DNA from 3 places in the Metabacillus mesotrionivorans genome. Region 3 is predicted to be linked to each of the others. Evidence: riboswitches for the same ligand, from Rfam matches in the RefSeq annotation. Region 3 holds a riboswitch; each other region holds the start of a gene.
The links. A riboswitch is a leader RNA that binds a small molecule or an ion and turns the genes downstream of it on or off. The one in region 3 is predicted to bind cobalamin.

Region 1 (7,276 bases), on a different contig from region 3:
TAAAACAGGAACGTCTTTTTTGGCGTGACATGAAAATCTCCTTTTTTTACAATTTTTTTACACAAATTCAATTCTAGCTGGAAGATGTAGGGGTTTCGTGAATTTTATGTAAAAATAATGTAAATTAAGGGGATTTTTGCTCAATTCTGTCATTTTTTGTTGAGAGAGGGGAGCAATACGGCTCAAAAAGAGGTTTCATGACAAAAAAAAGAGGGTACGGTAGTACCGTACTCTCTGGGGGACTATAGCTGTGACGCCAGAACAACAGCGCCTTCAGGAGCCTTATTTCCTGCTTTAGGTTCAATCGTTATGGCTATCGTATCCCAGTTGAATCCGCCTTCCAGATTCATTTCGTACATGACGGCACCATGTCCGGATGAATCTGGAACGAATGAACCTGCCGCAACCGGCTTGTCATTTTCAATCAGCCATACTTGATAGACTTCGCCTTCATCGAGCTGCTTCAGCTGTTCGGCCTGAAGGAAGACCATTTCTTTGGAATCTTTTTTCATCAATGCTGCCATTGCCGTCGTTTCGCTCAGCTGATCATCAACCGGTGCAAGTGCAACCTGTTTTTGCAGATCATCGATACTAATGTTTTCTTCCGGAGACTCATTTTCCATCTGAGTGAAAAAATAAGCATTTCCGAGCAATGATGCAAACAGCAGAGCTGCAACAGACGGGAGGACAAATCGATTTGGCCGTTTTTCGGACTTGATTTGAACCGGGAGGTTTACCAGGTTGTTCCGGTCATCTTTATTTTGCTCAACAGCAGCAGAATCAGACTCAAACACATTTCCGAGAATCCTCTGTTTCATTTCCTGTGGAGGCTGAACCGGTTCAGAGAGATAAGGGAGGTCTTCGGTCAGAGAGGTCAATTCCTGAAGTTCTTCTCTGCAATCAGGACATGACTCCAAATGAGCTTCAAACTCGGCTTTTTCTTCCGGCGGTAAACTTTCACTAAAATAATCGTACAGCTTCTCACACATTTGGCTACTCATCCATAACCCTCCCTTCTTTTTCAAGCATGCTCCTCAAGTGTTTCAGCGCAAGCCTGATTCGTCCTTTAACAGTTCCAAGCGGAATCTGGTACACATCCGAGATCTTCTGCTGGGTAAATCCTTTAAAATAGAAAAGTTCTATCATCTGCTGCTGGTCCTTTTTCAGTTTGGCCACAGCTTCTCGTAAAATCTCGCCTTTTTCCATCCATTCAACCTCATGTTCGACTGACTGTTCAGGAGTGGAAACAGAATCCTTTTCTAATATTTCGACGGTGTCCGTCTTTTTATGTTTGCGGATCAGGTCGATGGCCTGATTTCTTGTGACGGTTAATAGCCAGGAAGTGAATTTTCCTTTGCTGCTGTCATAGACACGGTTCCCGTGCCACAGCTTCATAAAGACATCCTGAAGAACTTCTTCAGCGAGGGTATGATCATGAGTAATGCGGAAGGCAAAAGAGTAAAGCAGCTTTTCGTAGCGGTCGTACATAGCTTCCAGAGCATCTTTGTCTTTCCTCAGGATCCTTTCGTACAGTATAGCGTCGTCGTTTACTGTCATCTCCTAATCTCCTCTAATTTAATCAGACATTCATCTAAATTAAAGAATATCATTTTTTGTCGCAAATTGGAAAGCGGGAGATGGTTTTTCCTGATGTAAAGCTAACGGAAAAAAATTGAATTTGTATCACTGATTTCTCAAAAAAAAAAAACGCCGTTAAGGCGCTTTTCGTCATAAGTGATTTACAAGTCATCAAACCCGTTGTCAATCGAATTGACTTTCGTATACTGTCTGGACTTTTGCTCGAAAAAATCGGATTTCCCAAGGTCAACTTCCTCATAGGCCTTGATCCATTTCAGCGGGTTTGTCCGGTTGGCTTCAAACGGGCGCTCAAAGCCAAGCTGATTGCACCGGACGTTTGCATAAAACTTAATATAATCTTCCACATCCTGCATATGGATGCCGTCTATTTTGTTTCCGATAATGGTGCGTCCCCACTCGATTTCAAGGGAGGCTGCTTCTTTAAAGGTTTCCTGAACAAATGCTGCCAGATCAGCCGTATCATATTCCGGATATTCGCGGAGAATTTCCTTGAAGATTTTCACGAACAGATCCACATGAATTTGCTCATCCCGATTAATATAGTTAATCATCGTGGAAGTGGCGACCATTTTCTGATTGCGTGCGAGGTTATAGAAATACGCAAATCCTGAGTAGAAAAAGAGTCCTTCAAGAATAACGTCATATACAATGGATTTCAGCAGATTCAGCACATTCGCTTCTTCCGCAAAAGCCTGATAGCCGCTTGTCACAAATTCATTTCTCTTCCGCAGCGTCGGTTCGCTGCGCCAGTATTCAAACACTTCATCCTGAACATGCTTTGGAACAATGCTAGACAAAACATATGAGTAGGAATGATTGTGGATGACTTCCTGCTGGGCAAGCATAATCATCAGGGCGTTTATGCTTGAGTCTGTTATATACTCAGCTACTTTTCCTGCGTAGTCCGTCTGGATGCTGTCAAGAAGGGCGAGCAGGCCGATGATTTTCAAAAATGCCTCCTGTTCGTCGCCGGAAAGCTCTGGAAACTGTTTAATGTCCCCTGACATATTGATTTCAAACGGCGTCCAGAAATTGGAGAGCATTTTTTTATATTTTGCATAGGCCCAGGGATAAGATACGTCGTCCCAGTTTAAAACGTTTGAGCTCCTCCCGTTAATGATGGAAGTTGAACGGTTCGGCGCAGAAGCGTCCATGATCGGACGCGCATTCAATGAGTGTGTCATATGCCATCTCTCCTTTATCAGCTTGCGCAGGATTCGCAGTCTTCGATCTCGCTTGATGTTGACCGGACATAGTAAGTGGTTTTAAGGCCCGCTTTCCATGCGGTCAGATGCAAGTCCAGCAGCTCTTTTGCTTTTATGGTGTTGCGGACGTAAAAGTTAAATGAGACAGACTGATCGATGTGCTTTTGTCTGGCTGCGTTCTGTTTAATGCTCCACATCTGGTCAATCAAATAGGCTGATTTATAAAACCAGGTGGTTTCAGCATTCAAGTCCGGTGCAGTAACGGGGATTTTGTAGTCTTTTTTCTCTTCAGAGTACATTTTTTGAAAAATCGGATCGATGCTTGCCGTGCTTCCCGCGAGAATGGATGTTGAAGCATTCGGGGCAACGGCCATTAAATAGCCGTTTCGAATGCCGTTTTCTTTGATTTTTTCTGAAAGCTCATCCCATGGCATAGAGTCAGGTGTATAGTTTCTGTTCTTAAAGTAGTCGCCGGTATGCCAGTCTGAGCCTTCAAAGACAGGATAGGCGCCTTTTTCCTCTGCAAGCCTCATGCTTGCCTGAATGGTGTAAAAGGCTATTTTCTCATATAGCTCATCTGCAAACTGAACGGCTTCTTCGTCTTCCCAGCGCAGGCGCTTGAGCGCAAGCAGGTGGTGCCATCCAAAGGTTCCGAGGCCGACTGCGCGGTACTTTTTGTTTGTGAGCTTGGCCTGAAGAACGGGAATATCATTTAAATCAATGACATTATCGAGCATTCTGACCTGGATTGTGATCAGCCGCTCCAGCACATCATCTGACACAGCCCGGGCAAGGTTGATGGAAGAAAGGTTGCACACAACAAAATCTCCCGGAGTTTTAACGGTAATGATTTTGCCGTCCTCTGTGTACTGTTCATCCATTGTTGTCGGGCTTTGGTTTTGAGTGATTTCTGTACAGAGATTGCTGCAGTAAACCATTCCTTTATGCGCATTGGGGTTTTTCCGGTTCACTTCATCCCGGTAAAACATAAAGGGGGTTCCTGATTCAAGCTGGCTTTTCATAATGCCCTTCATAATGTCAATCGCAGGAACCGTGGTTTTTGAGAGCTCCGGGTGATTGGCGCATTCCCAATATTTTTCGCGGAACGAACCTGAGCCAACTTTCTCATCATAGTAATCTTCCAGCGAGTAACCCATGACTTTCCGTACTTCATGAGGGTCGAACAAATGCCACTCTCCTCGGTTTTCTGCCTGTTCCATGAACAGGTCCGGCAGGCATACGCCGGTGAAGAGGTCATGCGTCCGTAAACGCTCATCACCATTGTTCAGCTTGGAATCAAGGAATGAAAAGATATCCTTGTGCCAAACGTCAAGGTAAACGGCAATCGCGCCTTTTCTTTGCCCGAGCTGATCCACGCTTACCGCCGTATTGTTAAGCTGCTTCATCCACGGGATGACACCGGATGACACTCCTTTAAAGCCTTTAATATCACTGCCGCGGCTGCGGATCTTCCCGAGATAAACTCCGATGCCGCCGCCTGATTTTGAGAGATTGGCAATGTCTGTATTGCTGTCAAAGATGCCCTGCAGGCTGTCATCAACTGTATCAATAAAACAGCTGGACAGCTGTCCGACAGGCTTTCCTGCGTTTGACAAAGTTGGAGTCGCAACGGTCATATACAAATTGCTGAGTGCCCAGTAGGCTTCTTTTACAAGCTGAAGGCGGTGTTCCGTTTCTTCCTTTGCCATCAGCGTCATGGCGATGACGAGATACCGCTCCTGGGGAAGCTCATAAACCGACTTGTCATAATCTCTCGCAAGATACCGGTCAGAGAGTGTCCGCAGCCCGATGTATGTAAAAAGCTTGTCTTTGTCATGGTCGATGACTTGCGAAAGCTGCTCAATTTCTTCTTCGGAATAAGAATCAAGAAGATGTCTGCTGTAGATGCCTTTTGCCGTAAGGGTTTTGATCAGTGACAGGAAGGTGCCGCCCCCTGATTTCCTGTTGAATGCAGCTTCTTTATAAAGCTTTTTAAGATAAATCCGGGCACAGAAATAGGTCCATTCCGGCTGCAGCTCACTGATATTTGAGAGGCCTTCGAGAATAAGCAGGTTGGTCACCTGAGAGGCAGAACAGACAGTGCGGCCTTCCATGCTTTGAACAGCTCTTTCGGTGTATGTACGGAGGTCAAGCTCTTTAAAATCTTTTCCGGTTTCAGAAATAAAGTCAGTCAGTCGCTCCTGTGAGAACGGGGCTTTTTCGTTTGTCAGTTCGTTTACAATGATAGTAGTCATTTTGGTTGCCATAAGACATCCTCCTCATTTATAGTTCGGATTTTCGTATAATGGTCCATGATCTTTCAGGGAAATTACTGCGGAAAATCAAAAAAACCGCCCATGAGAACATGAGCGGATCAAACGATAGAATAAGAGGGTGCACGCATCCCTGTTACTGGCCATCGTTTCATCTCCTCAGTCCCCGAAGAATTCGAAACTTCTGCAAATCTAAGGCAGGTCTCCTGACTTGTGATCACTCTGCGCTGAGTCCTTCCCATACATTTCTCTCGTACAGTGGTATTCCCAGTTCGTCACACTTACAGTTGCGGGGACAGTTCCGGATTTGCACCGGATTCCCTTTTAAGCCAACATGTTGGCACCTTGATTTGCTGTTAATTTCAATATGTAGTATTTTAATTTAAGTGAATAATCAATATGTTGTGTCATTTGATATTCTCATCATAAATGACACGGGGTGAAATTTCAACTGAAATCTATGAAAATGTCGAAAGAAAAATAGAAAACCATTTTACAGTTCAGCGTGTTTCATCATACCATAGGTTTAAGGGCAGCTTACACTAAGTCTTAAAAAAGGAGATTTATCATGTACATACTTGTTAACGGTGAGTATAGGAAGCGAGATGAAGTTTCGATTGATCTTGAAGACAGGGGCCATCAGTTCGGTGACGGGGTCTACGAGGTCATCAGAGTGTATGATGGAGCATATTTTGCGATGAAGGAGCATATGGAGCGGTTCATTCGAAGCGGAAAAGAAATTAAAATCGCCCTTCCATATACGATAGAGGAGCTGACGAATCAGCTTGAAGAACTTCTCCGCCTGAATAAGACAGAAGACGGCGGTGTTTATATGCAGGTAACAAGAGGAGCTGCCGCTAGAAAGCATCTGTTTCCTGGCAAGGATACGGTTCCTGAATTAACGGCCTATCCGATTCCATGCTCAAAACCCGTAAAAGAGCAGGAGGAAGGAATTTCTCTCTGTCTGCTTGAAGACGTGCGCTGGCTCAGATGCGATATCAAAAGCTTGAATCTTCTCGGAAATGTCCTTGCGAAACAGGAGGCACATGACCGCGGGGCTTATGAAGCGCTGCTTCACCGAAGCGGCATGATTACGGAGGGGTCATCCTCTAATTTCTACGGGGTGAAAAATGGAAGTGTGTTTACCCATCCTGCGAATAACCTGATTCTGAATGGTGTTACGAGAATGAAAGTAGAGGAGCTTTGCAGACAGAACGGAATTGAGTTTCTGGAAGAAAGACTGAACACAGACGGTCTTGCCTCTCTCGATGAAGCTTTTATCACCTCTACGACCAGTGAAGTGATTCCTGTAATAAAGGTTGATGAAAGAAAAATTGGAGAAGGAATACCCGGACCTGTCACAAGAAAGCTTCAAAAGCTGTTTGATGAACTGATTGCAATTGAAACGAAAGTGGTCGAGAGATAATAAAAATCCCGCCTGGGTAAGGCGGGATTTTCTGCTAGACTGTATGTTTCCGGGCAGGAAGGAATCCAAACAGGATAGAAAACAATGGAGACAAATAGAGAAAGAACGCAAATGGCAGATACGAAATGACGTCGACACCAAGTGTCTGCGCGAAAAAGGCCCCGCTTACTCCCCAGGGAATAAGGGGATTGATCAGTGTTCCGGCATCTTCAAGGGATCTTGATAAATATTTCTTTTCAACGTTCAGTTTTTCATAGGCCGGTTTAAACGACTGACCTGGTATGAGTATGGACAAATACTGTTCTCCCGTTACGAGATTAACTCCGATTGAAGAAGAAATGGTTGCAAGGATCAGCTGCCCTTTGACTTTGATTCTCTCAATCAATCCGTTTAATAAAGTCTGAATCAGCTGCATTTTATCCATCAATCCGCCTAAAGCAAAGGCGATCATGATCAGCGAAATGGACCACATCATAGATTGAAGCCCGCCGCGGTTCAGCATTTGCCGGACGGTTTCCTGCTGAATATCAAACACTGTTCCATTTTGCAGAACAGCTAAGAGACCGGAAAGATTTGTCCCGTCCTGAATGAGGAGACCTGTGATGCCGGCAGTTGCTATGCCTGCAGCAAGAGCAGGAATAACAGGTACCCTGGAAATGGCAAGACCAATCACAATCAGAGGAGAGATCAAAGTCCATGGACTGATTGTTACGTGCTCCTTCATGATCGTCATAATTTCTTTGATGTTATCAAGTGTCGCTGCGTCAGCCGCA
Region 2 (7,276 bases), 580 kb from region 3:
GTGGATGATGTCTTGTGGATCCGCGAAGGAGAAACAAAGGTCATCCCTGGAACAGACGGCAAGTATTTTCTGAAAAGCGATCAGTTCATTATGGAAACCTACCAGAAAGAAAGCGAAGATGAAGTATTTGAAAACGCGATTACTAGAGTAGGAGACGGCAGTGTAGCCAAAAACTATCAGACAAACGTCACCTTATTTGAACGAAAAGGGGAAGCGCTCGTTGGCGCAGAACCTGAGCTTGAGAAAATAAAGGATGAGCAGATTAAAGTGAATCAGCCGTTAAAGCATGATTCGTATGCTCTTTATCAAGTTGACTTCAAACTGAACGAATTAAACAAGATGAAATTCAGTCTGATAGACAAAGAGACGGAAGAGAGCTTTGGTGAGCTTGCCATAGATCTGCTGGATCCGCAAAAACAGTACGACCTTGGCAATGGCTATAAAGTTGAAGTCGCAAGCTATCTTCCTGATTTTTATTTTAACAGCGAGGGTGAGCCGGCAACGAAGACAAGGATTCCGGATAACCCGGCATTCGTTTTTAAAATGATTTCTCCTGATAAACCTGAAGGCGAAACGAGTTTTGTTGCGATTCAGCAGACGATTGAGCCGAGTGAAGATAATCAGATGAAGATGAAGTTTGAAGGAGTCGAAACAAAAAACCTTTCTGCTCTTACGGTAAGAAAAGACAATACCCTCTGGTTCCTTGGACTTGGCGGAGCCATTTTCATGATCGGTGTCACTCAGGGCATGTACTGGAATCACCGCCGCATTTGGATCAGGCGGAACGGGGATGCCATTCTCCTTGCAGGCCATACCAATAAAAACTGGTACGGCATTAAAAAGGAAATGGAAGCTGTGCTTGAAGGAACAGTGATTGAAAAGCCGGCTGACCAGTCAGATGAGAAATAAAGCGATGAGGAGGAAAAGGTGTGGCGGCTTTAAGCAGTAATTTGCTATTTGCAGCATTCTTTCTATACCTGGCTGCAACCTTTCTTTTTGCAGGAGCAATCCGCGACAAGAGAAAAGAATATAAAAAGCCTACGAAATGGGCGGCTGCAGGCATTGCGGTGACAATCGCCGGGTTTGCAGCACAGACCGGCTATTTTTTTACAAGATGGATGGCTTCCGGGCATGCTCCTGTCAGCAATCTTTTTGAGTTTACAACGTTTTTCGGCATGATGCTTGTTCTGGCATTTATTGTCCTCTATTTTATTTATAAAGTATCGGTTCTTGGATTATTTACACTTCCTGTTGCCTTGCTTCTGATTGCCTATGCAAGCATGTTTCCAACAGACATATCTCCGCTGATTCCGGCTTTGCAGAGCAACTGGCTTCACATCCATGTGACCACTGCGGCTCTTGGACAGGCAATTCTTGCAATCAGTTTTATTGCGGGAGTCATTTATCTCATTCGTACAGTCGATCAGTCCGTGAGATCCAAAAAGACATTCTGGCTTGAAGCGGTCATGTATGCGCTTGTTGCCACAATTGCGTTTATAGCGATTACCAGCACATTCAGATTCATGGATTATGAGGCTGTTTATAAGTGGACGGATAAGAACGAACAGGAAGCAGAAATGGTCTATAACCTTCCTGCTTTAGTTGGTCCCCATAAAGGCGAACTGCTGACAGAAGGAAAAATGGAAGCTGCTGTTGAAGTTCCGGCTCTGATTTCAGCACGAAAACTGAATACAGTGATCTGGTCGCTTGGAACAGGGTTGCTGCTGTACGGTGCGCTGCGCCTGATTTTAAGAAAGCGGATATCCGCCTTTTTGCAGCCGCTGACGAAAAACGTCAACCTGGACCTTGTAGATGAAATTGGCTACCGTTCTGTGACAATCGGTTTTCCGGTCTTCACATTAGGCGCTCTGATTTTCGCCATGATCTGGGCGCAGATTGCATGGACCCGTTTTTGGGGCTGGGATCCAAAAGAGGTCTGGGCCCTGATTACGTGGCTGTTTTATGCGGCATATCTCCATCTGCGGCTTTCAAAAGGCTGGCAGGGAGAAAAATCAGCCTGGCTTGCTGTAATCGGTTTTGCTATTATCATGTTTAACTTGATTTTTGTGAACCTTGTCATTGCCGGATTGCATTCTTACGCTTAAAATACGTTTTTAAAGAGCCTTCACTCCTATAAAGTGAAGGTTTTTTGGTAAAATAGGAAGTAATCATTCTTTTTCTTAATGGCGGGCGGATTTGCCGCTTACGCATTTCAGCGGCCAGCTCCTCTGCCAGAACAAAATTCCCTAAAAAGTCTAAACCCGGACTTTTTATGTGATTTCTTATCTGGCTCCCGGAGCTGAACGCCCGCTTACGCTTTTCTAATAAGGGAGGAACCTCTATGGAAACCAATCCAAACTATAAAATACTTGTTGTAGATGATGAAGACAGAATAAGAAGACTGCTGAAGATGTACCTTGAACGTGAAAACTATCAAATAGAAGAAGCCGACAACGGAAGCGACGCTCTGGAAATGGCTCTTGCAGAAGAATATGATCTGATTCTGCTTGATTTAATGATGCCGGGCATTGACGGCATTGAGGTATGCAGACAGCTGCGCCTGAAAAAAGCGACCCCGATCATCATGCTGACGGCAAAAGGGGAAGAAGTGAATAGAGTTCAGGGCTTTGAGGTCGGAACAGATGACTACATCGTTAAGCCGTTCAGCCCGAGAGAAGTTGTTTTAAGAGTGAAAGCCCTGCTGAGACGCTCTTCAACGACTTCTTTCCTTAAAACAGAAACAAAAGCGAAAAACGTCATTGTTTTCCCGCATCTTTCCATTGACCATGATGCTCACCGGGTGCTTGCTGATGGAAAAGAAGTCAGCTTAACGCCTAAAGAGTATGAGCTGCTTTATTTTCTTGCGAAAACGCCTGACAAAGTGTATGACCGTGAGAAGCTTTTGAAGGAAGTGTGGCAGTATGAGTTTTTCGGAGACTTGAGAACGGTTGATACGCATGTAAAGCGCCTGAGAGAGAAACTCAGCAAAGTTTCACCCGATGCTGCCTCGATGATAGTCACGGTCTGGGGTGTCGGCTACAAGTTTGAGGCAGGCAGTGAATGATGTTCTGGAAAAGCGTAGTCGGTAAACTTTGGTTTACCATTCTGCTTCTTGTATCATTCGTCTTGTTTGTCCTGACTGTTCTGCTGCTCCAGTTTATTGAAAGCTTTCATGTTGATGAAGCCGAAAATGAACTGACGCAGCTGGCCAATAAAGTGTCTGTTATTTTGGAAAATCATGAAGACCAGGAGCTTGCAAGGTCCATTACCTGGGAGCTTGCGGATGAACTGACTAGCATTGTGATAGCCGAGAACGAAAATGAATACTGGTTTTCTCCTAAAAAGTATGAAAACACACCAACCTTCAGCATGGAGGACATCCGCGCTGACAGAGAGCTGTCAAAGGTGTTCCAGGATCAGAAAAATGTAAGCAAGCTCACCCGGCTGCCGGAAGAACAGCAAAAAAACTCCGGAAACAAGGAGGAAGTGCTTGTAGTCGGTGTTCCCTATAAAACAAGTGACGGCAAGGACGGAGCCGTTTTTATGTCACAGTCCCTGCAGGCCGTCCAAAAGACAACCGAGCACACGACAAAATACATTCTTCTTGCGGCAGGTATAGCCATCATTCTGACAACGGTTTTTGCCTTCTTCCTGTCAACCAGAATTACCTATCCGCTGAGAAAAATGAGAGAGGCGACACAAGAGCTGACACGAGGCAATTTTGATACAAAAGTTCCGATTTTGAGCCACGATGAAATCGGGGAGCTCGCTATTGCATTCAATCAGATGGGGAGACAGCTGAAGTTTAACATCAACGCTCTTAATCAGGAGAAAGAGCACTTAACGAGCATTCTGAGCAGTATGGCAGACGGGGTTATCACACTTAATATTGATGGAACCATTCTTGTGACCAATCCCCCTGCGGAACGCTTCCTGCAGTCATGGTACTATGAACAAAAAATGCAGATAAACGAGGGGGAAGAAATTCCTCCTGAAGCGAAAGAATTGTTCCAGCGGGTTGTCAACACAGAAAGAGAGCATATCGTGGAAGTAACCCTTCAGGGAAGAAGCTGGGTGCTTGTCATGAGCCCGCTTTACAATCAGTCTTACGTCCGGGGGGCGGTAGCCGTGCTTCGGGACATGACAGAAGAGCGCCGGCTTGATAAATTGCGCAAAGACTTTATCGCAAACGTCAGCCATGAACTGAGAACGCCGATTGCCATGCTTCAGGGGTATTCTGAAGCGATTGTAGATGATATTGCAAGCTCGGATGAGGAGAAAAAAGAGATTGCCCAGGTTATTTACGATGAATCGCTCAGAATGGGACGGCTTGTCAATGATCTGCTCGATCTTGCCCGGATGGAAGCGGGTCATATCACCCTCAATCTTGAGAGCATTTCCATTAATGAATTTATTGAAAAAATCAACCGCAAGTTCCAGGGACTTGCGAGGGAAAAAGATATTACGCTCACCTCCAGTTTTGCACTCGACGAACCTGAGTTTGTTCTTGATCCGGATAAAATTGAACAGGTTCTGACGAATCTTGTGGATAACGCAATCAGGCATACTCTTGAGGGCGGCACAGTTGAAGTGGGGGTGCAGTCCGTTGCGGGCGGAATAAAGGTTGATGTTAAGGATACAGGCACAGGAATTGTCGAAGAAGATCTGCCGTTTGTTTTTGAACGCTTCTATAAAGCAGATAAGGCGAGGACGAGAGGCCGCTCCGGAACAGGCCTTGGTCTTGCGATTGCCAAGAACATTGTCGATGCCCATTCAGGTTCGATTAATGTGCACAGCAAAGTCAATGAAGGAACCACATTCAGTTTCTATCTGCCTCGAAAAAACGTTTTTCCTGATAGAATGTGACGAATATTCTTGTTTCATACGAAACACCTGTTGATGCCGCTTGTCATTTTAGGTACAATAAAAGCTGGATATAAAAGTGAATACGAAAAGAAACTGGTGCAAACTTTGCTTAATAGGGAATCAGGTGAGATGCCTGAACTGTCCCCGCAACTGTAAGTGCAGACAATACCTGCTTTTAGACCACTGTCAGAATGACTGATTCAGACGGGAAGGTGCAGGCTTGAGGATGAAGCACGAGTCAGTAGACCTGCCGGGTTCTTTCAAACGTTACTATTCTTCGGGGATTTGAGCATAGAAACGGCACAGTTATGGCACCAGTGCCTGCAGTTTCTTCTATGCCGTTTTTAAAAGCCCATCTTCTAACAGATGGGCTTTTTGCTATTCCAATACATACACAACAACAAGAGGAGAGATGGATCATGAACAAATTTTACAGCTTTCTCGCAGTGCTTCTTCTTGCACTGATGAGCGCCTGCGGAAATGCGGCAGAGGAACCTAAAACAGAAGAAGCAAAACCTGCTGCTGAAAGCGAAGAGCAGGCGGAGGAACTGAAAGCCTCTGTCACGCTGACTAAAAATGAAATGGCGGAGAAAGTAGAATCAAAAGAAGTGGTTTTTGAAGAAGGCCAGAGCCTTATGGATGCAATGAAGGCAAACTTTGAAATTGAAGAGTCCGGAGGCTTTATCAACGGAATTGAAGGCATCCAGGCGAGCGAAGCGGACAAAACATACTGGCATTTAGTTGTAAACGGGGAAGATGCTATGACAGGAGCAAATGACATTAAGCTGAAAGACGGCGATAAGATTGAATTTGATCTGCGGAATTATGAATAAGTGTGAGAAACAATGACAACGAGAAGAATCAGTCTTCTCTCTTTGCTTATTGCCTTGTCCGTTGTAGGCAGGCTGACTTTTCAGTTCATTCCGAATGTGCAGCCGATGACAGCCGTAATTCTTATAACCGCGATTCTGCTCGGACCGGTTAATGGAATGATCGTCGCGGTGCTTGGCTGTTTTCTCAGCAATCTGCTGCTTGGCATGGGCATGTGGACAATCTGGCAGATGCTTGCCTGGGGGACCTTGGCTTTAATCTTCGGCCTGCTTGGAAAAGCGGTTAAAAGAAACAGACTTCTCGTTTTTACCCCGGCAGCCGTTCTTGCGGGATATCTTTTTGGATTCATCGTTTCTCTGAATATGTTTGTCCTGACCGAAAATGGACTTGTCTACTATCTTGCAGGAATCCCGTTTGATACGATGCATGCAGCAGGAAACGGCATTTTCTTTCTCGTGCTGTACCCGGTCATGCAAAAAACGTTTCAGTATTATCTCTATAAAAACGATTATGGCGTTACACTTCAATAAAATAATGGCAGAATAAGAGAGAGACTTTCTTTATAGCTTAGGCAAGACAGTCTGAGAACAAAGGACAGGAGCTGCTGAATATGAATTTGTATACTAGAACCGGTGATAAAGGGAAAACAAGCATTATCGGGGGCCGGGTCGATAAGGATGATCTGAGGGTAGAGGCCTACGGAACAATCGATGAGGTAAACTCTTTTACCGGTCTTGCCATGACATGGATGAACGATGATACCCTAAAAGACATGAAGCAGGAATTTGAAAAAATCCAGCATGAACTTTTTGACTGCGGAAGCGATCTTGCTGTCATCCACGGCAAGCAAAAACATCCCTATAAAACAACTCCTGACATGATTGAGTTTCTTGAATCACGAATCGATGCGTACACAGCAGAAGCCCCTCCGCTCGAGCGATTCATTCTTCCTGGAGGGACAAAGGCGGCTGCTGCCATCCATGTGGCAAGGACCGTAGCAAGAAGGGCAGAGCGCTGTATTGTTTCGCTCAAAAAAGAAACGGAAATCAATGAGCATGTTTTAACATACATGAACAGACTTTCCGATTATTTCTTTGCGGCAGCTAGAGCGGCAAATGCCAGACTCGGTTCAAAAGATGTGGAGTATGAAAGAAGTGCCATCGTATTTACTAAAAAGAAAGAGTCATAATTTCTTTAAAAAGGAAGGCGGAAACTGCCTTCCTTTTTCTATGCAATCCCGATATAGTAAAAGATGTGTAACTTTTTATTCTTCATTCCGACTAATGTATTGATTGGAGGTTCGTTCATGGAAGAGGCCTTTCAGAGGATTTATGAAAAATATCACAGCGATCTTTTCCAGTTCTTATTTTATATGGTAAAGAATCGTGAACAGGCCGAGGACCTCGTTCAGGAAGTGTATATACGAATATTAAAATCACACAGCAGTTTTGAAGGACGGAGCAGTGAAAAAACCTGGATCCTCTCCATTGCAAGACATGTTGCGATTGATTTTTTCCGCAAACAGAAAACACTCAAACAGCGCATCTTTGAAGCATTTGACTGGGACCGTGAGCAAATA
Region 3 (7,276 bases):
TGGGATGGCACATCTTTTAAAACAGACCGGCAGAGCATTGCTGTGTTTGGGGAAGAAACATAAGAAATGGGGAATCTGCTGTTTAGCTTCGGGAGAAAGATAAAGGTTGCAGCACTTACGTGGCTTCCTGTACCCGAGTTTGTGTTGTTAAACCAGCTTTGCAGCACTTACGAGGCTCTCTGCACCTAAGTTTATGTTGTTAAACCATGTTTGCAGCACTTACGTGACTTTCTGCACTTGAGTTTGTGCTGTTAAACCAGCTTTGCTACACTTACGTGAAGTTCTACACCCGAGTTTCTGTTGTTACCAGTTTTACAGCACTTACATGACGGTCTGCAACCGAGTTTGTGCTCCTAAACCACCCTTTCATGACAGCAGTTTATAAATTCACATTACAATCGGAACCGGACGTTCGCATGGTAAAAAAAGAGAGCTGAAGTTTTCTCAGCTCTCTTTTGCGCTGTATTAATCCACAACAATATAAGCAATCATCGGCGCACCCTGGCCATGGCGGGAATGCGTATCACAAATTAGACGGTACGTTCCTTCTTCATCAAATTTTAAAGGAATGACCGCTTTTTCACCTTTTTTAACCACGCCTTTTATGTCTGTTCCTTCAATCCTGAAGGGATGCTCCGCGCCGTTTACTCCGTGGATGGTCAACGTAACGTTTTCACCTTTCTGAATCGTAATGGAGCCTGGATCAAAACGGTATGCCTCAATCTTTCGCCCGTCTTCAGTTTTGGATGTGAATTCTCCGGTCACCATATGGATTTCTGCCTTCTCATCTGTATGCTGTGCGGAAAGGACCTCAGCTGCATCCTGATTCAGATAAAACCAGCTTCCGGAGCCAATGAGAGCAAACAAAACAGCAGCAATCACAATCCATTTCTTTTTTATGACGATAAATTTCATAGTTTCCCTCCCAGAGCAGTACTTACCATACTATATGCCCGTCCGGGGGAAACTTGTCTGCTGTTTTTTAAGCGCAAAAAAGGATGTCTCGCAGCAGACATCCTTTTTGTTAATCTTCTGTTAAAAATTCCGGTGAAAACAAATTATATGCATCTTCTTCCTCATCCATTTCCCGATCAGCTTCAGAGTATGTTCTTCTCCTGCGGTTCAGCTCTCTGAATTCAGCTTCGAGGAAATCAGCCTGTTCGTGTGAGAGTTTGATTGTCACTTCATTTTTATTATCATCTGCTGCTTTAAGCAGAACATAACTGTCCGCAAAATGCCTCAGCGTCACATTGCTTAACGTTATTTGCATTTTATCAAGCTCATACCTTGCTTTCATGAAAAAAAGACCTCCAGTGGCCGATATTGGTTATCTCTTTTAGTTTATCGGTTTCATCTGAAAAGCACAATAGAACGGTAGAAATGGACAAAGTGTAAGAACTTCAATTGAATCCTTTTACATTTAGAAAAATGAAATGAGCTCCATTTTCCTATAGTATAAAGACAGAATATTCTATTACTTTTACAGGAGGATCATACATGCCTGAACAGACACTGACCATCAATAAAACCCGATTAGAAGAAAGAATTCATACACTCGCCGAAATCGGAAAGATTGGCGAAACCGGGGTTTCGAGGCTTGCCTTGTCAAAGGAAGATAAACTTGCAGTTGAAACAGTCAAAGGCTGGATGGAGGAAGCAGGCCTTACCGCACGGATAGATCACTTTGGAAATCTGATTGGCAGGCTCGAGGGAAAAAAAGCTGAAGCACCTGTCCTTATGCTCGGGTCCCATATTGATTCACAGCCGTATGGCGGAAGATTTGATGGAGTCATCGGTGTTCTTGGGGCAATCGAAGCCGTTCAGACATTGCAGGAGAACTCGTTTATTCCCGAAATGCCAATCGAAGTTGCTGCTTTTTGCGATGAAGAGGGAGCACGCTTTAATAAAGGGTTATTTGGCGTCAGAGGGATACTCGGCAAACTTGAAGAGGGAGAACTTGACCGGAAAGATAAAAACGGTGTAACACGGCGGGATGCACTAATTTCCTTCGGATGTGATCCCGAGCGCTTTAAGGAGTCAGAGTACGCTCCCGGAAGCATTTCAGCCTATCTTGAGCTGCACATTGAACAGGGACCGGTTCTTGAGTCTAAGGATGCGCCCATTGGCATTGTAACGGGCATCTCTGGCCCATTGTGGCTGACAGTTGAGCTTGAAGGCTTTGCAGGCCATGCCGGATCTGTGCCAATGCATATGAGACAGGATGCTTTAGTGGGAGCGGCAAAGGTCATCGTTGCCCTGAATGATCTCGCTTCAGAAGATCCATCTGCACCTACTGTCGGAACCGTCGGGAGCTTAAAGGTTTTTCCTGATTCACGGAACATCATACCTGAAAAAGTGATGTTTACGGTGGACCTCAGGGATATTCAAATGGAAAGAAGAAATATCATAGAGAATCAGTTGAGAAAACGGCTGCATCTGATCTGCGAGGATCACGGACTGACATATATCTTATCTGAAGACACAAACAGTGAACCGCGGTATTGCTCGGAAGACATTATGGAAATTATGAGGGCAGCAAGCAACGAGATCGGTCTGAATGCGCCTGAACTGATGAGCGGACCCTTTCATGATGCGCTCGCGATGTCTTATGAATGTGACTACGGGATGATTTTTGTCCGCTGCAAGGACGGCATCAGCCATAATCCGAAAGAGTTTTCAACGATGGAAGATATTTCGCTCGGAACCGAACTTCTATACAGGACAGCCTTAAAAATGGCAGTGAAATAAACAAAGCAGTCTATTTTTCTTTTTGACTAAACATTCTGAACCCATCATAATCAAGGCTATACTCTTGATGGGATGGTGGATGGAATTGAAAAAGAAAACAGCTGTATCCTGGAGCGGAGGGAAAGACGGATGCATGGCCCTTCATAAACTTGCAGCCGAGGGGCATGAAATCGCATGCCTTATAACGACGGTTCCGGCTGAAACTGGAAGAACATTCGGGCACGGAGAGAAAATAGATGCGATCAAACAGCAAAGTCTTGCGCTTGAAATACCAGTGCATTTTATATCATGCACCTATGAAAGCTATACGGATCACTTTATCGGTGCGCTGAAAGAGTTGAAGGAGCAATACTCCCTTACAGCTGTTGCTTTCGGCGATCTTTATTTGGACGAGCACCGGGAGTGGGGAGAAAAAGCTTCGGCCGAAGCAGGTCTTGAACCGCTTTACCCTTTATGGATGGAAAAAGAGAACGCCATACTTGCACTTCAGCAGTTTGCAGTCAGCGGATATAAAGCAGCTGTAATCAGAGTAAGGGATGACAAACTCGATCCATCCTGGCTCGGAATGGAGGTTAATCAGCCATTCATCGACCGCGCTTTAAATACAGACATCTGTCCGATGGGAGAGGCTGGTGAATACCATACTTTCGTCTACGACGGGCCGCTGTTTACAAAAAAAATCGACATTACGTTCGGGAACGTTCTTCAGCTGGAAACGACAAAGAGACTTGAGCTTGAGAAAACCAAATTAAGAGAAAAAACGACAAATTTAAAAAAATCTTGATGACTTTTCCAGTTTTATAGATTACAATGAACAAAAAATATGATTCTTTTAAAGTGCCTGAATACTCAGGATAATAGGGAAGCCGGTGGAAATCCGGCGCAGCCCCCGCTACTGTAAGCGCAGATTAAACTGAATTGCCACTGACTCTAATGTCGGGAAGGCTCAGGATCAAGATGAAGCGCAAAGCCAGGAGACCTGCTTTAATTGATTTTTGCTTGTTTTTCGGTGGGAAGAACGAGTCAGGACCCCTGTATGCGTTACTTCACTATGCTTATTTAGGCCTTGACTGTCTTCAGTCAGGGCCTTTTTATATTGGTTAAAAAGATGGGAGATGGATATATGGCGATGAAAAACGAAAAAGGAAGAGTGCTTGTCTACACAGGCAATGGAAAAGGAAAAACGACAGCTGCAATCGGTCTTGCTGTGCGGGCTGCCGGAAGACAAATGACCGTTTCCATTCTGCAATTTATTAAATCTCCTGAGCGGACATACGGTGAGAGAACAATTTTAAATGCTTTGCCCGGAGTCAGTATTCAGCAGCTCGGTGCCGGATTTACCTGGACCAAAACACCTGAGATTCACCGGGAAGCTTTAAAACAGGCTTGGATAACAGCAAAAGAAACCATTCTGAGCGGGGAAAGCGATGTTGTCATTCTTGATGAAATCAACAATGCCCTTGCCATTCAGACCTTTCCTGTGGACGATGTTCTTCCTCTTGAAGACGTCATTTTGACCATTCAAAACCGTCCTCTTCATGTCCACCTTGTCCTGACAGGCAGAAACGCCAAAAGAGAAATCAGGGAAATAGCTGATCTCGTCTCTGTGATCGACGTTGAAAAGCATTATTACGATGAAGGTGTCGACGCCATATATGGAATTGAATATTAAAGAAAATGGGAAGAAAAAGGCGCTCAGACTCATGATTCAGGGGACTCATTCGGATGCAGGCAAAAGCATTCTGTCAACCGCACTGTGCAGGATTTTCAGGCAGGACGGGTATAAAACCGCTCCCTTTAAATCACAGAACATGGCACTGAACTCATACATAACAAAAGACGGCAAAGAAATCGGCAGAGCCCAGGGAGTTCAGGCTGAAGCAGCAGGAATTGAAGCTGACACGGATATGAACCCGATTTTAATTAAACCTTCAGGAGAGATGGAATCCCAGATCGTTTTTCACGGCAGACCATTTGCTGTCATGAACACCGCAGTCTACCGGGAAGACTTTTTCAGCCTTGGTCTTGAAGCGATTAAAAAATCGTTGCACAAGCTGCTGACGAACTATGACGCGGTTGTAATCGAAGGGGCAGGTTCACCTGCTGAAGTCAATTTAAATGACAGGGAGCTCGTCAACATGCGCGTTGCAGAGATTGCAGATGCACCTGTTTTACTAGTGGGAGACATTGATAGAGGGGGTGTTTTCGCAAGCCTTGTCGGAACGCTTCAGCTCCTTCAGGAAAAAGACCGAAAACGGGTTGCCGGAGTTGTTATCAATAAATTCAGGGGAGATTTTGCCCTGCTTGAACCGGGGCTCCAATGGTTTGAAGAGTACACAGGAATACCTGTAGTTGGTGTTATCCCGTTTATATCAGATCTTGAAATCGATGGTGAAGATTCCCTCGTCCTCAATCAGTACTCCCGAGGCACAAATCTTGAAGGAGATTTGGATGTCGCCGTTCTTTCATACCCAAGACTGTCTAATTTTACGGACATTGATCCTCTGAGACTGGAACCTGATGTGAATATCCGCTTTGTCCGAAAAGCATCAGAATTTGGCCGGCCGGATCTAATTATTCTTCCAGGCAGTAAAAATACAGCTGAAGATTTGCGATTTCTAAAGGAAACTGGATTATTTAATAGAGTGCAGGCAGCCTATAAAATTGGCAGCCAGATCGTGGGGATATGCGGCGGGTATCAGATGATGGGAGAAAAACTGTTTGATCCAGAAGGCGTTGAATCCGGCATTAGAGAACAGGACGGGCTTGCCATTTTCCCTGTTTCAACTGTCCTGTATGCGGATAAGAAAACCGTTCAGACGGAAGGATCTTGTGCTGTCCCCGGATATGAGGATCTAACGCTTTCAGGTTACGAGATACACATGGGACAAACTTTGCTGTTAGATGACCCATCACCATTTTCAATCCAAAAAGGGACCGGTGAAGGGTACGCAAAAGAAAACGCAACGGGAACCTACTTGCACGATGTGTTTCACAATGATGCATTCAGATGGCGCTTTTTGAACAGGCTCCGCAGCAAGAAAGGGCTGCAGCCGATTGAGCGCTCGCTCTTCTTTCGCGAATTGAAAAAAAGAGAATTTGACAGACTTGCAGATCATGTAAGAGCTGCACTGGATTTAGATAAAATCTATGAAATCATGAAAAGGAGGTGAAAAAATGATAGATGTTTATCAGATTATTGATGCAATTAAACCAGTAAACAAAGCGAAAGGACAGGAGGCAGAAGCCTATATACAAACGCTGACTAAACCCGTAAACAGTTTAGGAGAAATAGAGCGATTGGCTGTTCAACTGGCTGAAATGACGGGAGAGGTAAAACCCGATATTTCCCCTCCAGGCGTGATTGTCTTTGCAGCGGACCATGGGATTGCTGAAGAAGGCATCTCTGCTTATCCCCAGGAAGTAACAGGGCAAATGGTCAGGAATTTCTTAACGGGCGGAGCTGCGATTAATGTGTTCACAAAGCGTGTAAAAGGGTTTCTTGAAATCGTAGACGCAGGCGTCAAAACAGATATACCCGGTGTCAGAGCGGAGAAAATCGGATACGGTACTAAAAATTTCGCAGCTGAACCTGCTATGTCGCGAAAAGATGCACTAAGGAGCATTCAAATGGGAATGAGTCTTGCGGAAGAAACCATTGAAAAGGGTGCAAAGCTGCTGATTCTCGGTGAAATGGGCATTGGCAACACAACGTCAAGCAGCGCCATAGCAGCTGCACTGACCGGAATCAAGCCTGAACATCTGACTGGAAGAGGCACAGGAATTAAGTCGAAGCAAATTGCCTTCAAGTCTGAAATCATCCGCAGGGCCCTCGAACTACACAGGCCGGATCCAAGTGACCCGATCGATGTTCTTTCAAAGGTTGGAGGATTTGAAATCGGCGCCATGACAGGAGCCATGCTGTATGCTGCTTACCGCAGAATCCCTGTGCTCCTGGACGGTTTTATATGCACCACATCAGCCCTTTTAGCTGCACACATATGTGAACATGCAAAAGACTATATGATTGCCGGCCACTTATCCGTTGAACCCGGTCATCTCCTGATTTTGAACAAACTCGGAAAAAAACCGCTTGTATCAATGGGTCTTCGGCTTGGGGAAGGGACTGGAGCTGTTCTTGTCTTTCCTTTTGTCCAGGCAGCTTCAGACATGATAAAAGAAATGGCGACATTTGATGCAGCAGGTGTTTCAAAAGAACACAGTTAAGAAAAAAGTCAAATAAAGGCGGAATAAATCTATGAAATCGACTACATATTTTACCCGAATAAGCCTTATCCTGATGCTTCTTGCAGGCATCCTCACAGGATGTGCACAGGGAGATCCAACAAAGCCTGCAAGCGGTCAGACAGAACAGGCTGAAAAACAAGATGCCTCCTACCCAGTTACGGTCACAGATGATGCAGGAAACGAAATAACGCTTGAAGAAAAGCCGGAGAAAATCGTGTCCCTGCTTCCGAGCACGACGGAAATCCTTTTTGCTCTTGGACTTCAGGATGAAATTGCCGGA

Region 1: another riboswitch for cobalamin. It lies ahead of ACTSEZ_RS16675 (ribonucleoside-diphosphate reductase subunit alpha); the one in region 3 lies ahead of ACTSEZ_RS05770 (cob(I)yrinic acid a,c-diamide adenosyltransferase).
Region 2: another riboswitch for cobalamin. It lies ahead of ACTSEZ_RS08840 (DUF4430 domain-containing protein); the one in region 3 lies ahead of ACTSEZ_RS05770 (cob(I)yrinic acid a,c-diamide adenosyltransferase).

Annotation. Positions count from the first base shown of each region.
Region 1 is NZ_JBQMFF010000007.1:12,880-20,155, reverse strand. Features, by position in the region: gene ACTSEZ_RS16695 (lamin tail domain-containing metallophosphoesterase family protein) at 1-31, opposite strand, end outside; gene ACTSEZ_RS16690 (anti-sigma factor) at 243-1,001, opposite strand; gene ACTSEZ_RS16685 (RNA polymerase sigma factor) at 994-1,557, opposite strand; gene ACTSEZ_RS16680 (ribonucleotide-diphosphate reductase subunit beta) at 1,740-2,783, opposite strand; gene ACTSEZ_RS16675 (ribonucleoside-diphosphate reductase subunit alpha) at 2,801-5,071, opposite strand; cobalamin riboswitch at 5,257-5,439, opposite strand; gene dat (D-amino-acid transaminase) at 5,646-6,503, shown strand; gene nhaC (Na+/H+ antiporter NhaC) at 6,538-7,276, opposite strand, start outside.
Region 2 is NZ_JBQMFF010000002.1:748,338-755,613, reverse strand. Features, by position in the region: gene resB (cytochrome c biogenesis protein ResB) at 1-909, shown strand, start outside; gene ccsB (c-type cytochrome biogenesis protein CcsB) at 930-2,105, shown strand; gene ACTSEZ_RS08850 (response regulator transcription factor) at 2,342-3,064, shown strand; gene ACTSEZ_RS08845 (ATP-binding protein) at 3,061-4,866, shown strand; cobalamin riboswitch at 4,944-5,135, shown strand; gene ACTSEZ_RS08840 (DUF4430 domain-containing protein) at 5,286-5,699, shown strand; gene ACTSEZ_RS08835 (ECF transporter S component) at 5,712-6,227, shown strand; gene ACTSEZ_RS08830 (cob(I)yrinic acid a,c-diamide adenosyltransferase) at 6,308-6,886, shown strand; gene sigX (RNA polymerase sigma factor SigX) at 7,004-7,276, shown strand, end outside.
Region 3 is NZ_JBQMFF010000002.1:166,313-173,588, reverse strand. Features, by position in the region: gene ACTSEZ_RS05795 (YybI family spore inner coat protein) at 1-63, shown strand, start outside; gene ACTSEZ_RS05790 (cupredoxin domain-containing protein) at 466-915, opposite strand; gene ACTSEZ_RS05785 (hypothetical protein) at 1,025-1,297, opposite strand; gene ACTSEZ_RS05780 (M20 family metallo-hydrolase) at 1,498-2,748, shown strand; gene ACTSEZ_RS05775 (Dph6-related ATP pyrophosphatase) at 2,834-3,532, shown strand; cobalamin riboswitch at 3,567-3,749, shown strand; gene ACTSEZ_RS05770 (cob(I)yrinic acid a,c-diamide adenosyltransferase) at 3,878-4,420, shown strand; gene ACTSEZ_RS05765 (cobyric acid synthase) at 4,404-5,921, shown strand; gene cobT (nicotinate-nucleotide--dimethylbenzimidazole phosphoribosyltransferase) at 5,926-6,975, shown strand; gene ACTSEZ_RS05755 (ABC transporter substrate-binding protein) at 7,007-7,276, shown strand, end outside.